One region of the Paenibacillus sp. FSL R5-0470 genome, then DNA from elsewhere that is predicted to be linked to it. Evidence: riboswitches for the same ligand, from Rfam matches in the RefSeq annotation. Region 1 holds a riboswitch; the other holds the start of a gene.
The links. Region 1 has a riboswitch for S-adenosylmethionine ahead of MKY99_RS25475 (methionine ABC transporter ATP-binding protein). Riboswitches for the same ligand answer to the same signal wherever they lie in the genome.
Positions count from the first base shown of each region.

Region 2: it holds a riboswitch for S-adenosylmethionine, as region 1 does, so the genes downstream of both, metA (homoserine O-succinyltransferase) here and MKY99_RS25475 (methionine ABC transporter ATP-binding protein) in region 1, are expected to answer to the same signal.

Region 1 covers NZ_CP150238.1:5,760,637-5,767,984, forward strand. The annotation lists gene mqnE (aminofutalosine synthase MqnE) at 1-485, shown strand, start outside; gene MKY99_RS25450 (FAD-dependent oxidoreductase) at 535-1,596, shown strand; gene MKY99_RS25455 (YuzB family protein) at 1,665-1,919, opposite strand; gene MKY99_RS25460 (NifU family protein) at 2,001-2,249, shown strand; gene MKY99_RS25465 (MetQ/NlpA family ABC transporter substrate-binding protein) at 2,405-3,262, opposite strand; gene MKY99_RS25470 (methionine ABC transporter permease) at 3,321-3,980, opposite strand; gene MKY99_RS25475 (methionine ABC transporter ATP-binding protein) at 3,980-4,996, opposite strand; SAM riboswitch class I at 5,097-5,236, opposite strand; gene MKY99_RS25480 (Cthe_2314 family HEPN domain-containing protein) at 5,337-6,071, opposite strand; gene MKY99_RS25485 (heme A synthase) at 6,181-7,158, opposite strand; gene MKY99_RS25490 (thioredoxin family protein) at 7,248-7,348, opposite strand, start outside.
Region 2 covers NZ_CP150238.1:1,883,551-1,890,898, reverse strand. The annotation lists gene MKY99_RS08185 (SPFH domain-containing protein) at 1-490, opposite strand, end outside; gene mqnC (cyclic dehypoxanthinyl futalosine synthase) at 697-1,833, opposite strand; gene MKY99_RS08175 (aminotransferase class I/II-fold pyridoxal phosphate-dependent enzyme) at 2,102-3,274, opposite strand; gene metA (homoserine O-succinyltransferase) at 3,311-4,231, opposite strand; SAM riboswitch class I at 4,345-4,475, opposite strand; gene corA (magnesium/cobalt transporter CorA) at 4,874-5,809, shown strand; gene MKY99_RS08160 (HRDC domain-containing protein) at 5,892-6,908, opposite strand; gene MKY99_RS08155 (ROK family protein) at 7,120-7,348, opposite strand, start outside.

The DNA.
Region 1 (7,348 bases):
TTCACCGAACAGCACATCAGCTTGGCATGAAGACACATACAACTATGCTTTACGGTTCGATTGAATCTCATGAAGATCGTATCCGGCACATGATGCAGATCCGCGATCTACAGGATGAAACCAATGGCTTTATGGTATTCATTCCATTATCTATGCAGCCTAAGAACAAGAATGCAGGGATTATGCGCCGCAACTCCGCTTATGAGGATCTGAAGACGATTGCGATCAGCAGATTGATGCTGGATAATTTCGATCACATCAAAGCGTACTTTATTAATATCGGTCCTCAGCTTACTCAAGTTGCACTGAACTTCGGTGCTTCTGACGTCCATGGTACTATTCTTAAAGAACGCATTAGCCATGCGGCTGGTGCCTTAACACCTGAAGGCCTCACTCGCGATGAATTGATCTGGTTAGTAAAAGGTGCTGGACGAATTCCAGTAGAACGCGACACGTTCTACAATGCGATAAAGGTATACGAATAAACGACTACCTAGATCCGTTATCCTATATTGGAAAGGAAGTTCGGTCAGCATGAGAAAACTACTCGTTCTGGGCGGCGGCTATGGCGGCTTGGCCCTAATTCAAGAATTGCTCAATAATCACCTTCCACAGGATATTGAAATTATCTTAATTGACCGAATGCCTTATCAAGGAATCAAAACGGAATATTATGCGCTTGCCGCAGGTACAGTAACTGACTATCACTTGCGGATCCAGTTTCCGGTTCATCCCCGTCTCACTATCCGTTACGGTGAGGTGAGTTCCATTGATTTGGAGAGTAGAATCGTTACAATGGAGCCTGACGAGACTGTGTCTTATGACATACTTGCCATTGCACTAGGTTGTACCGACAATTACCATAACATCCCTGGAGCTGATCAATATACTTGCAGTATCCAGACCTTTGCAGGGACACGCGAAACTTACCAACGTTTAAACGATGTGAAGCCTTATGGAACTATAAACATTGTAGGCGGAGGACTAAGTGGAGTGGAATTGGCGGCAGAGCTTCGGGAGAGCCGACCAGATCTTAATATTGCTATTCTGGATCGCGGTGAACGTGTCTTATCTGCCTTCCCTGCGAAGCTGTCACAGTACGTGGAGGAATGGTTTCACCACCATCAAGTCCAGACACTTGGACGTGTCTCCGTATCCCATGTAGAGAAAGATGCGCTTTTTAACGGTACAGAGGAAATTCTTTCAGATGTTACGGTATGGACCGCGGGGATCCAACCGGTGAAGGTTGTTCAGGAATTAACAGTCCCGAAGGATCGCGGAGGACGAATCATTCTGGATGAATATTATCGTGTACCTGATTATCCAGAAGTGTATGTAATTGGCGACTGTGCCAGCCTGCCATTCGCTCCAAGCGCACAAGCCGCAGGAGCGCAGGGTGAGCAGGTTGCTCAGGTTATTCAAGCCATGTGGCGCGGCGAGACCCCTAAGCTTCATCCTATTCGTCTAAAGGGTACCTTAGGCTCACTAGGCAAGAAAGCTGGATTTGGTCTGATGGGCCAACGCTCCGTCAAAGGACGGGTTCCCCGTATCCTTAAGAGCGGGGTGCTCTGGATGTCAAAACGCACTTTAGGATAAACCCAAGGGCTGCTCTTTTCCGTATTTATAACGGAAAAGAGCAGCCCTTTATTTTCCACAAAAAGCATTTAGTCAAGGTCCATGTTGAACCAAGCCTCTAGCTCTTTGATTTTAGCATCAATTTTCTCTTCTAGCTCGACAACCGTATCTGCAGCAACGATGTCACCTTCAACCATGGCAAAGGGAGTTAAATAACATTCCCCACAATTGTTCAGGCATCCGTATTCGATCACATCGTAATCTGGATTTTCCTCCAGCTTATGCATTAGCTTGTCTGTTCCGTGACCCATGTTACTGGCACAAAATTCAATAATTGGTCTCATGATGATCTCCCTATTCCGCCTAACCATTTTATTTTTTAACTTTTTGTACTATAATGAACTTATGAAAGGAGTGATTGAGAAATGAGTGAGAATGCACAAAGCACCGAAATGTATGATGAAGTATTGGAAGTGCTGGATAAGCTTCGTCCGTTCCTGCAACGCGATGGCGGCGACGTTGAACTGGTCGATGTAGAAGACGGCATCGTTAAGTTGAAACTTATGGGTGCCTGCGGCAGCTGCCCAAGCTCCACGATCACCTTGAAAGCCGGGATTGAACGCGCCCTTCTTGAAGAAGTAGAAGGCGTACAAGAAGTTATGCAAGTATTCTAATCCCATTCAATATCATTCCCGATCCTCCTCTTCAGGAGATCGGGATTTTCTTATTATAGAGGATTTACACTTCCCCTACAACATACAGCATAAAACCCGCTTGCCGTTAGGCAGCGGGTTTTATGCTGTATTAGAGATTAAGTTAGCTTTCTGTCTTAAAATGCTGGAATGATCGAGCCTTTGTACTGCTCTTCAATAAAAGCTTTAGCTTCTGGAGAATTCAGTGCAGCGGCAAGCTTTTTGATTGCATCAGAATCTTTATTGTCAGGACGAGCTACCAGGATGTTAGCGTAAGGGGAATCCGTACCCTCAATGAACAAAGCATCTTTAGTAGGAACTAGGTTAGCTTCCAAAGCATAGTTAGTGTTAATCAAGGCAAGATCTACTTCATCCAATTGACGACCTAACATTGCTGCATCTAGCTCGATGATTTTAAGGTTTTTCTTATTTTCAGTGATATCTGCTTGGGTAGATGTGATGTTGGTATCATCTTTCAAAGAAATCAGTCCATTTTTGGCAAGCAGGATCAGTGCACGACCACCGTTTGTAGCATCATTCGGGATGGCAACTTTCGCACCATCAGCCAGCTCGTCGATGGATTTGATTTTTTTGGAATAAGCACCAAAAGGTTCAACGTGAACGGCTGTAACAGAAACTAGATCCGAACCGTTCTTTTGATTCTGGTCATCCAGGTAAGGTTGATGTTGGAAGAAGTTAGCATCCAGATTCTTCTCTGAAAGCTGAACGTTTGGTTGAACATAGTCAGTGAATTCTTTGATTTCTAATTTAATTCCTTGCGCTTCAAGCAATGGAGCAATAGCTTTTAGGATCTCAGCGTGTGGAACAGGTGAAGCACCAACCACCAATTTTACAGGTTCTGCAGATGACTCAGTTGCAGCACCATCTTTTGGTGCATTAGTAGCAGCCGAGTTAGAAGCATTATTGTTATTGCCGCAAGCAGCCAGCACCACAACCAGTGTCAGACTAAAAAAAGTAAGTAGTAATTTTTTCATTTTAAATCCCCCTCTTATCCTTGGTATTTGTATGAATAAGGCTATATATGGACGTACCTTATTTCCGTGTGAAATGTCGTACTAGTCGATCACCGGCCATTTGTAGCAGTTGCACCAGTATGACCATTAAGACTACAGAGATAATCATAACTTCCTTCTCATATCGGTAATATCCGTAACGAATCGCTAGATCCCCTAGCCCGCCGCCGCCTACCATCCCGGACATTGCCGTATAGGAGACCAGTGTAACCAGTGTGATCGTAACCCCAGCGAGCAGACCTGGACGAGCCTCTGGCAAAAGAACACGCATAACGATCTGATTCGTGGATGCTCCCATCCCTTGCGCCGCTTCGATTACTCCACGATCCACTTCTCTTAATGCCGTTTCCACCAAGCGAGCAAAGAATGGAGCTGCACCAATCACGAGCGGTGGAATCGTACCAAGTACTCCAATGGAGGTTCCAACGATGGTTTTGCTAAAAGGAATTAAAGCCACCATCAAAATGATAAACGGTACGGAACGCAAGATGTTTACAAAGAATGATAAGACCGAGTAAATTACTCTGATTACTATACTATTCGATCTTCCCCATAAATACAATAGAATTCCGAGTGGTAAACCAAGAATAATTGTGAACAATCCAGAGAATATTAACATTTGCAAGGTAGCAACTGTAGCATCCATCATTTCTTGCCAGTTTAAGTCTGCGAAATTCATTACGAAATCACCTCCACTTCAAGGCCTTGAGCGGTTAGTTCGGCTATCGTCACAGCGATCGCTTCAGCTGGACCTTCGAACCGAACAATCATTTGTCCATAAGGTACGTCTTTTATCGTTGAGATGGTACCATGCAGAATGGCGAAGCTAACACCTGTCTCACGTACTACATTGGAAAGTGCAGAGCCGTAGGTCTTCTCTCCGAAAAAAGTAATTTTGACGGCCTGAGAGTTGTCCCCAGCAGCAGCGTCAAGCGCCGTACGAAGGGGTCCCTCATTCTGTGATTCACTGCGAATGAAATCGCGAGTGACCTCATGCTGCGGCTTCAGGAATACCTCCGTGACTTTACCTTGCTCAACGATACCACCACCATGAATGACCGCAACACGGTCGCAAATGCTCTGAATCACGTGCATTTCGTGAGTGATCAGCACAATAGTCAGATGGAACCGTTTATTAATATCGAGCAATAGCTTAAGAATAGAGTCTGTCGTTTGTGGATCAAGCGCAGAGGTTGCCTCGTCACACAGCAGCACATCAGGGTCGCTGGCAAGTGCCCGAGCGATGCCGACTCGTTGCTTTTGTCCTCCTGATAATTGAGACGGATACTTATCCTGGTGTTCTTCAAGCCCAACTAGAGCAAGCAGTTCTTTCACTTTTGCATCAATATCTGCTCTCGAGGTACCTGTGAGTCGTAGAGGAAAAGCAATATTATCATATACAGTCGCAGAAGATAGCAGATTGAAATGTTGAAAAATCATTCCTATCTTGCGCCGCTGTTCCTGCAGCTGACCTTGAGTAAGCTTGGTTAGTTCAATGCCATCTACCCATACTTCCCCTTCTGTCGGACGCTCCAACAGATTAATGCAACGGATCAATGTACTTTTCCCCGCTCCAGAATGGCCAATAACTCCGAATATTTCACCTTTTTCGATAGACAAATTCAATCCGGAAAGTGCTGTAGCCGCATGGCTGCCTTTTCCATATACCTTTGTTATTCCTTTTAGATTAATCAACGCTCGTCGCCCCCTTTATAATTCACTTATTCCATACAAAAAAACCTCCGACGATCGATGCAGATCGCAAGAGGCTCTGTGTGTTTATTTAGACAATGCCTTCTCATCTGCCAACGACCACAAACCTTGCGTCATTGTAGGAATTAGCACCATGACATTTGTACAAAACGCTAATCGCGCTGTATACAAATCGGTTGCCGGGCTTCATCGGGCCTATCCCTCCGCCACTCTCGATAAGATATAGAGTATGAAATTTTATGTTTGAATTCGTACAGACTTTAATGCAAGCATAAGTATAGTAAGTTTCTTGTTTTTTGTCAAAAGGAAATATCTTGAACGCTTAGGATTGTACACGCTTTGCCTTGCTGATTTCCTTACGCAGCTGTTCATTGCTGTAGCTGAATGCCGCGATTAATGTTTTACAGTTCATTTCAAGGGACTGCTTTAAATCCTCAAGATGGCTATCTAAATCCTCAAGCTGAATTTTGTCATGCAAGCCTTGATGTCGCTGCCATAAATCATCCTGCATTTCGGAATTCATATAATGAATTTCAGCATTTCTGCGCTTGCGTAGATTCTCCAGTGGATCACGATAAGAGTTCTTGATCTGTTCCAATTGATCTGCTAGCGCAGGATGCACATTCAATAACTGAAGTTGACGCAGTACTGTAAAATAAGAAAAGTGCGTTTTTAATTTGGAGGTTTTGAGGTCATAAAAATGATTCAGTACCGTTCCAAGCTTGTCCAGAAGAGAGAACACACGAATAAATCCATCTTTATAAAAATAAACATACCGCGCATAATCGCCTTGTTCCACTGGTGACATATCGTCCATATAACCAGCGATTACCGATTTCCGGTAAAAAGCAGCTGCGAACCAGCTTTGCTCCAATTCATCCAATGAGGAGATCAGTCCACGTGTCCAAATCTCCAGCTTGCGGTATTCATGGTCATTATCCTCATGAGCGTTCATTTCCTTGCGCAGTAAGGCTGCAAATGTGGCCATGTTCTCCATCGCGTCAGCCAATACACCGCTGTTCTTTCGAGGCGGCTCTCCAAGTATAACCCGCAGCATATCCCAGTCCTCCTAAAGTTTTGTCCAGCACCACGATATACCGATTTCCACTTTATTATTCCGCAGGTAAAGCGACTCTATCCACGGTGGGAACTTTCTACCAAGGTTGTTACAACGGTGTCATTGGATTCGTTGGATTTTTTTCAACAACGACATTTCTCGCACGATTCAGCTGCCAGACTCTTACACTCATATAACATAAGACACCAAACAAACTAGCGATCAACAAAATATGAGCCAAAGCGGCAAATATGTACAATCTTTCATTATCAAGTGTGTAAACAACAGCAGCACCACTAAATACCTGCATCAAGCACAGCAGAACAGCCGCTACGCCAAGAGCTCTTAGCTCTGGGTAATCCTTATGTTTCCAAAAAGCTAAATGTCCAAGCACCGCAGTAAGAATGAATAAGATCAAAGCCGCAATCCGGTGCGTAAAAACAATACCTACTCCCCCGGAAAGCTCGGGAACCCATTCACCGTTACAGAGCGGCCAGCCAGAACATCCACCGCGCGAATCCGTATGACTAACAAAGGCTCCAATATAAACAACAACATAGGAATAAAAGGCCGTAAAGCAGGTTAAATTGCGGAAAGCCTTACTGACGGGTTGCTTCTGAAGCTCCATCTTAGGATCGTACTCACCTGCTTCATGTCGCCTTTTAGTTCCTAGAGCCAGCATTAGAGAACTTGAAAAAGCGATCAAAGAAAAGCCCATATGTAGTGCCATTACAGCAGCAGATTGGGATTTAATCACTGCAAGCGCTCCCATACCACCTTGAACAATTACAAACAGCAACGTCATGAATGCATATACTAACAAGTCCCGCCGATTTCGAGCATAACGCCAAAAGGCAATCATCGAGGCAAGTGACAATAACCCTGCCAATCCGCTAAACAAGCGATGGGTGTATTCAATCATCGAACCTACAGTATAGGCCGGAATCAATTTCCCATGACAGAGCGGCCATTCATTTCCACATTCCAATCCCGATCCAGTCTTCGTTACAACCGCTCCCCCTAGTACAGCGAGGAACATGATAAGGCAAGTAAGATAACTAAGCCATTTCAACTGATTTGTCGACAAAAATATCACCCGCAGTTTTTAGTAATGAAGAAGCATCTTAAAAAACCACCGCTTTTGCTCGAACAGGCGAAAGCGGTGGTTTTCCGGAATTACTGTTGAAGGCTTTGATGCACTTGAACCGCTTTATCCAGGAAATTCTCAATTTCCTCGCGGGATTTACGTAATTTATTAACGAATCTAACCAATTCAC
Region 2 (7,348 bases), 3.0 Mb from region 1:
ACATCCCAGATTCATTGAAGTTATCATAAGGGTATTTGCTGGCTACATGACGCAGCGCCGTTTCACTCTGAATCTCTACGAAAGCCATGTATTTATCTACATCAAAGAGGGCTTTAGCGGAGTTAATCACCTTAAAGACGATAACTGCAGCAATTTCAATCGGATTACCTTCAACATCATTGACCTTGAGCTTCACACTGTTAAAGTTACGAACGCGTAGGGAAACCGTCTTACGTACGCTGAACGGAATAACTGCGAACAGTCCACTCGTTGCAATAGTCCCTACATATTTGCCGAAAAAGGTGACTACAACCGACTTATTAGGTTGTACAACCGTAATACTCGTACATAGTATTGCTGATACAACGAACAGAATGACCGGTACTGCAATATACTCCTGAACAGCACCATAGATTCCACCAGCCAAACAAACTGCAATTAATGCGATAACCCAAAATCCGCTGACAGGACGAAGCGTCTTCTCCTTCATAAAAAGCACCCCCATAAGATATTCTTTTGATATGATTATGATATCACTTTTGGATAATAATGTGTATACAAAAATGTAATAAAATAATGAATTTATGTTCACAGGTAAAATAAACCTTCGAAATCTTAACCATACAAAAAAACGCTTGCTGCTCAATCATCCACAAAACGGATTAACGAGCAACAAGCGCTGATTTAATTTATATATTAGTTCTGCATGATGAAATCATTATCAATCTTCGCATTAGCATCATCGAACACGCGCAGAATATCGTAGCGTGTATTCCGCTGTGCCGGGATTTTGCCTGCTTCGCGGATCAGCTGAGTAATCGATTCGATATTGACCTTGTAGGTCGCGCCCGCAGAAGATACTACATTTTCTTCAATCATTGTACTGCCGAAATCGTTGCAGCCATATTGAAGGGAAAGCTTGCCGACCTCTGGTCCCATTGTTACCCAAGAGGACTGGAAGTTCTTAATGTTGTCTAGAACAAGGCGACTAATGGCTACCGTCTTCAGATATTCTTCAGGCGTTTGTCTATCCAGCTTCAGGTTAGTATTGTCCGGTTGGAATGTCCAAGAGATAAAGGCCAAGAAACCCTCTGAATCATACTTGTTGGCAATACACTCGTCCTGAGCCTCACGCACACGAAGTAAGTGTAATGCCCGTTCTTCCATACTCTCACCAAGTCCAATGACCATCGTAGCTGTCGTATTCATACCGATCTTATGCGCTGTCTGCATTACGTCCATCCACTCGCGCCATGAGCCTTTAAGTCGGCTGATCTTGCGGCGTGTGCGATCATCGAGAATTTCCGCTCCCCCACCTGGTAGTGAATCCAAGCCAGCAGCATGGATTTCACGCACAACTTCCTCGAGCGATAATCCAGATACTTCTTTCATCTTCATAATCTCAGCAGGAGAGAAGGAATGCATTGTAATCTCAGGAAAACGTTGCTTAATTCCGCGAAGTATATCGGTATAATAGCTGAAAGGAAGATTTGGGTTCGTACCGCCTTGCATCAGTATTTCTGTACCATTTACAGCGATAGTCTCAGCGATTTTTTGGTAAATCGTCTCATCCGGCAATACATAACCCTCATCAGAGCCCGGTCTGCGATAAAATGCGCAGAAACGGCAGTAGACATCACATACATTCGTATAGTTAATATTACGACCAATTACAAACGTGGCCATCGGGTCTGGATGCCAGCGTTCCATTATGGTGTTTGCAGCTGCACCCATTTTCTCAATTTCGTTGCTCTCGAACAGCCGGATGGTATCTTCCAATTGGAGACGTTCACCCCGTAGGGCTTTGTCCAAAATAAGATCTATCGCACTCATCGTTCGCATCCTCCTTCTAAACCCTTAGGGGTATGGTAGAATCACAAAATTACAGGAAGAAAAAATGTTGTCTCTTTTTTCAAGGTGACAACCCTTTCTCATACAATTGAACAGTTCATTTCCTCATCGTATCACAATCTGAACAGCTTGAAAAATGCTTTTACATTCTTCGCAAATTCCTATCCAGAAGAAAAGCAGCATCGCACTAAGCGATACTGCTAGTTATACTCTATTTCTCCACTAACACTCGATTGAACATTTCTTCCTGTTACTTGGACTCAATTTCTGCCCTAGCGGCCTCTAGTGCTTGGCCAAGATCAGCAATCAAATCCTCTGCATGTTCAATACCGACGGAGAAGCGCAGCAAACGATCATCTACACCCACAGCATTTCGAATCTCCACAGGAATATCAGCATGTGTTTGTACAGCCGGATAAGTCATAAGTGACTCTACGCCGCCCAAGCTTTCTGCGAATGCAATAAGACGAATATGACGAAGAAGCGGCTCTACGTATCTGGCATCTTTTAATTTGAAAGAAAAAATACCGGTATTGCCTGAAGATTGACGATTCTGGATTTCATGTCCTGGATGATCAGGCAATCCTGGATGGAACACTTCCGCAATCGCTGGATGCTCTAATAAGTAGTGAGCGATCGCTAGTGCATTGCTTTCGTGACGCTCCATACGCAGCGCCAATGTCTTCAAGCCTCTCATCAACTGATAACTGTCTGTTGGTCCGAGCACGGCGCCAATAGAGTTATGTAGAATAGCTAATTCAGCTGATAATTCTACACCCTTGGATACAATCAGGCCTGCCAGTACATCATTATGACCACCCAAATACTTAGTAGCGCTATGAACTACAATATCCGCACCTAATTCTATAGGCCGTTGGAAGAATGGAGTCAGCAGCGTATTATCTACAATGCTAAGTAACCCATGGTGACGTGCCCAAGTGCATACGGCTTCAATATCCGTGATCATCATAAGTGGGTTCGTTGGCGTTTCAATAAATACAGCTTTCGTATTTGGACGACGCGAAGCTTCCAGTGCATCCAAATCATTCGTGTCTACATAAGAAGCAGTGATTCCAAACTTGGACATAATCCGTTCCAACAAACGATAGGTACCGCCGTAAAGATCCAGCGAAACGATCAGATGGTCGCCTTGAGCGAACAAGGTAAGCACCGTTTGTATCGCTGCCATCCCAGAGCTACAAGCAAATCCTGCATCTCCAGATTCCAGTTCCGCAGCTGCATTCTCAAGCACTGAACGGGTCGGACTTTTGGTGCGGCTATAATCAAACCCTGTGCTTTGACCGAGTTTTGGATGACGAAATGCCGTTGCATTATAAATTGGAAAATTAATTGCTCCTGTGGCAGGATCTTCTTGAGAACCTATTTGAGCCAGTCTACTTTCAATCCTAAGTTTGTCATCCATGATTAATGCCTCCTAATTTATATTGTAGCGCTATTATCAATAAACAATCGGGTCGATATCATAAGGCGTTTCTTGATATACATAGTAATTGAGCCAGTTAGAGAATAATAAATTGGCATGCGCACGCCACACTGCTGGAGGTGTACGTTCTGGATCATCTTTAGGGAAGTAATGTTTCGGCAAAGCCATCTCCATCCCTCTAGACACATCACGGTCATATTCCCATTTCAAGGATAGAGGATCATATTCGGAATGTCCGGTCACAAATATTTGTTTACCGTCGTTTGTAGCCACTAGATACATACCAGCTTCTTCGGATTCAGCCAGAATCTGCAGATCTGGGTTATTCTCAATATCTTCACGGGAGACATCGGTATGACGAGAGTGTGGTACATGGAATACCTCGTCAAAGCCGCGCAACAGTTTAATGTTATTTTGATTAATCGTATGAGAGAAGACGCCAAAACATTTCTCAGGCAATGCCACTTTACGAACACCAAAATGATGATATAAGCCTGCCTGTGCCGCCCAACAAATATGCATGGTTGAAGTCACATTGTCCTTGCTCCATTCAAAAATCTCTTTCAGTTCTTCCCAATACGATACTTCCTCGAACTCCATTTGTTCTACAGGAGCACCTGTAACGATTAAACCATCCAAACGGCGGTGGCTGATCTCGTCAAAGGTTTTGTAAAAGCTCTTCAAATGTTCAGCAGAAGTATTCTTGGAAATATGGGAACGCGGATGCAATAAAGTAACATCAACTTGTAGTGGCGAATTTCCAATTAAACGCAGCAATTGAGTCTCTGTCGTCTCTTTAGTCGGCATGAGGTTCAGAATAGCAATCCGTAGTGGACGGATATCCTGATGGAAAGCCTGACTTTCGTCCATCACAAAAATATTTTCTCCGGATAGTACTTCTTTCGCCGGTAAACTGTCGGGAATTTTAATTGGCATTGTCTTTCCACTCCTTAGCTGAATTTAGTTATTTTGCCGCACTGCGGCTTGCTGAACATAAAAAGACCTTCCTCGGAAATCGAGAAAGGTCATATCTACAGTCATATGTGCCTCTCTCATCTGCCAGAATGTTCCTGAAGACGATTAGACGTCTGCAGAAATTCCGCAAGAATTAGCACCGTGCGTTTACACGCCGGTTGCCGGGTTTCATAGGGCTAGTCCCTCCACCTGCTCTTGATAAGATTTAGCTGTATTCAATTAAATTACTTTAAAATTCACTTTAAATCATGAACCTCCTTTTCGTCAAGTCCATACAATGCTGAAGAAGCCTCAAAATCACAATAAATTTGCTTGAAAGAGGCATACTCCGTTGTTATACTAGACAAGTATTTCATACCTGAACGAAAAGAAGAGGTGAGAAGAAGGATGGAAGGCGACCCGAGCTCGCAAATATGTGTACAGAATGAGCAACCACACAGGATAATCATCAGCTTGCCGGCGGCGGGAGCAGTTCTTCTTCATGCCCTCGAAACGTCATTTGGCCCTATGTATTGATTGTACCGCCGGCCAAGCTGATTTTTTTCTCTGTGCTTAATTTAGCAGTCCCTAGTGAAGACCTGGGGATAGGAGGAGTGAAATCAGATGAAAATCCGGCTGGTAAATGCAGGGGTTTTTACACCTATTGATGAAATTGATGAAACACTAACACCCCCAACGGAAGGGTTCTATTGGATTGACGCCGATGTTGAGGATTTGGAGCTGCTTCAGCCCTTGTTCAACCTACATGATCTTGCTGTTGAGGATTGCCTTAGCGAAGAGGATCAGCGTCCAAAGATCGAAATATACGAAAGTCACTACTTTATAGTTGTAAATAGCATCCGCTTTGACGATGAAGAAATTTTTCTACGGGCGCTCAATGTATTCCTTGGAAGACATTACATCATCACTGTCACGAAACAAAAGATCAATGAACTACGAATCCTGAAGCCTATGCTCTGGGAGCAAGAAGTAAGTGAACCGGATATGTTCCTTTACTTGCTAATTGACCTTGTCGTTGATAACTATTTCTCCGTCGGCGACCGAATTGAAGCTCGGATTGAGAAGCTGGAAGAAGATATCCTCATGCATACCAAGAAGTCACATCTCAGTGAAATTATCGGTCTGCGAAGTGAAATTCTATGGTTGAAGAAAATGCTGGGGCCACAAAAAGAAGTGATCAATACCCTAAATAAAAAAGACCTCCGTCTGATCGATGATCAGCTGCAGAAATATTTTAGCGACATTTATGAAAATGCGGTTAAAATATCTGAAACCTTTGAGACGTATCGCGATCTCATGGGCAACTTACGAGAGGCATACCAATCCAGTATCGCCAACCGCGCGAATGAAATTATGAGAGTATTTACTGCGATTACAACAATATTCATGCCCCTGACCGTAATTACCGGAATCTACGGTATGAACTTTGATCATATGCCCGAGCTTCATACGAAATATGGCTATTATGGCGTTATAGGCGTTATGTTGACTTTAGGCTGTGGGATGCTCTATGTTTTCCGCAAGAAGGAATGGCTATGAAACGAACCGGACGAATAAGCAAGACGAAGGCCCTGTAACCGTAAGGTATAAGGAAGCCTTCGTCTTTTTGGTATGCGCAAATTTAAAAGCTGGTCGCCATGCCCACTTTATGCGTCTGCTCTCGACGGAAACGGATGCGTATCAATCGCAGACGCTCATAATAAATATCCAATCCTTCAGCAGCGGAAAAATCGTCACCATACACCTTATGTAACACCGGTTTTAGGAAAAGATCCCCGAGCTCCACATAGGCATTCCATATCGCATCCTGCTCATTCTGCGGCATATTGCCAAGCTCTACATGGATCAGCTTCTCGACGGAATAACCTTCTCTTTCTAGCTCCTCTACCGCTTCAATCAGTTCACGCCGGTTCACTCCACTATTCACCTTAAGCTGTTCCAAGCCCAACCCATTCTCGATCCCCTGTAGCAAAATCCTCCGCAAGCGCAGTCGTTCTAGCTGCTTCTTATATTTGACTTCTTTCTGTTTATAAAGCCAAGAGACGAAAGACTCCTCTTCAATTACTTCATGCACCCAATTTAGAGGGAAGGAATGCTCCCTTGCCACCGCAGTAGTTATAGCCAGCCAATCAGCCCCAAACTGCGCTATCTTGCCTTCTCCAACACCCGGAATTTGCATCAGTTCCTCTGGCGTATGCGGTAGAAATGTACTTAACAAGCGCAACAGACGATTACTGGCGAGAATATAGGGCGCCTTCCGTTCACTCGAAGCCTTACCACGGCGCCAAGCACATAACTCTTCATAAATGGCTTCATTCCCATAATGTTCGCTGTAATATTGAAGCTTCAGCTGCTCCTGATTACGCCCAGTAAGACTATCCTCCTCGTGGAATATCCCATCGATTAAGGGTCGATAGCCATCTCCCATCTTCACTGCTAGCTCATGCCTGTATACACAGAGCATCTCATTCCATGAACCACCTTCATACCACAAATTCTCAATGTAATTCTCCCCACCTGAAAAATCACGCCAGCCCAAACTCCAGATCCCCTCTTCCTCTCCAATCCACAGCTGGGCGTACACCTCTTGATCCACTCCAGATATTCTGGATAAACGGTTCATAAACACAATTTGCATATTCATCCCTACCTTTCTCAACATTACAGCAAGCACAATAACCTTCCGGGAAGAGCCTCCTTCGGAGCGAACAAATCCTTTCTCAATCCGACCCCGAACGCAAAAAAGCACCTCTCTCACGATAAACGCGAAAGAGGTGCTCCCTCATTAAATGCTATACTGTTAGATCCTAGAATACCATATATTACCGAACAGTCAATGTCTTTTTATACTAGCTTCTAGCTAGAGCTAATGTAGCCAATCCAATCGCTCCAGCAAGCCCTGCATTGTCTCCAAGACCTGGTGAGACAACATAATTATCGATGTCAATATTAAGCGATGGATGCTGAACATATCCGCTCAATAACTCTTGCAGCTTAGTTCGAATTAACGGGAACAGGTGGCTTTGCTTCATAACACCACCGCCCATTACGATTTTTTGAGGAGACAGAATCAGCACA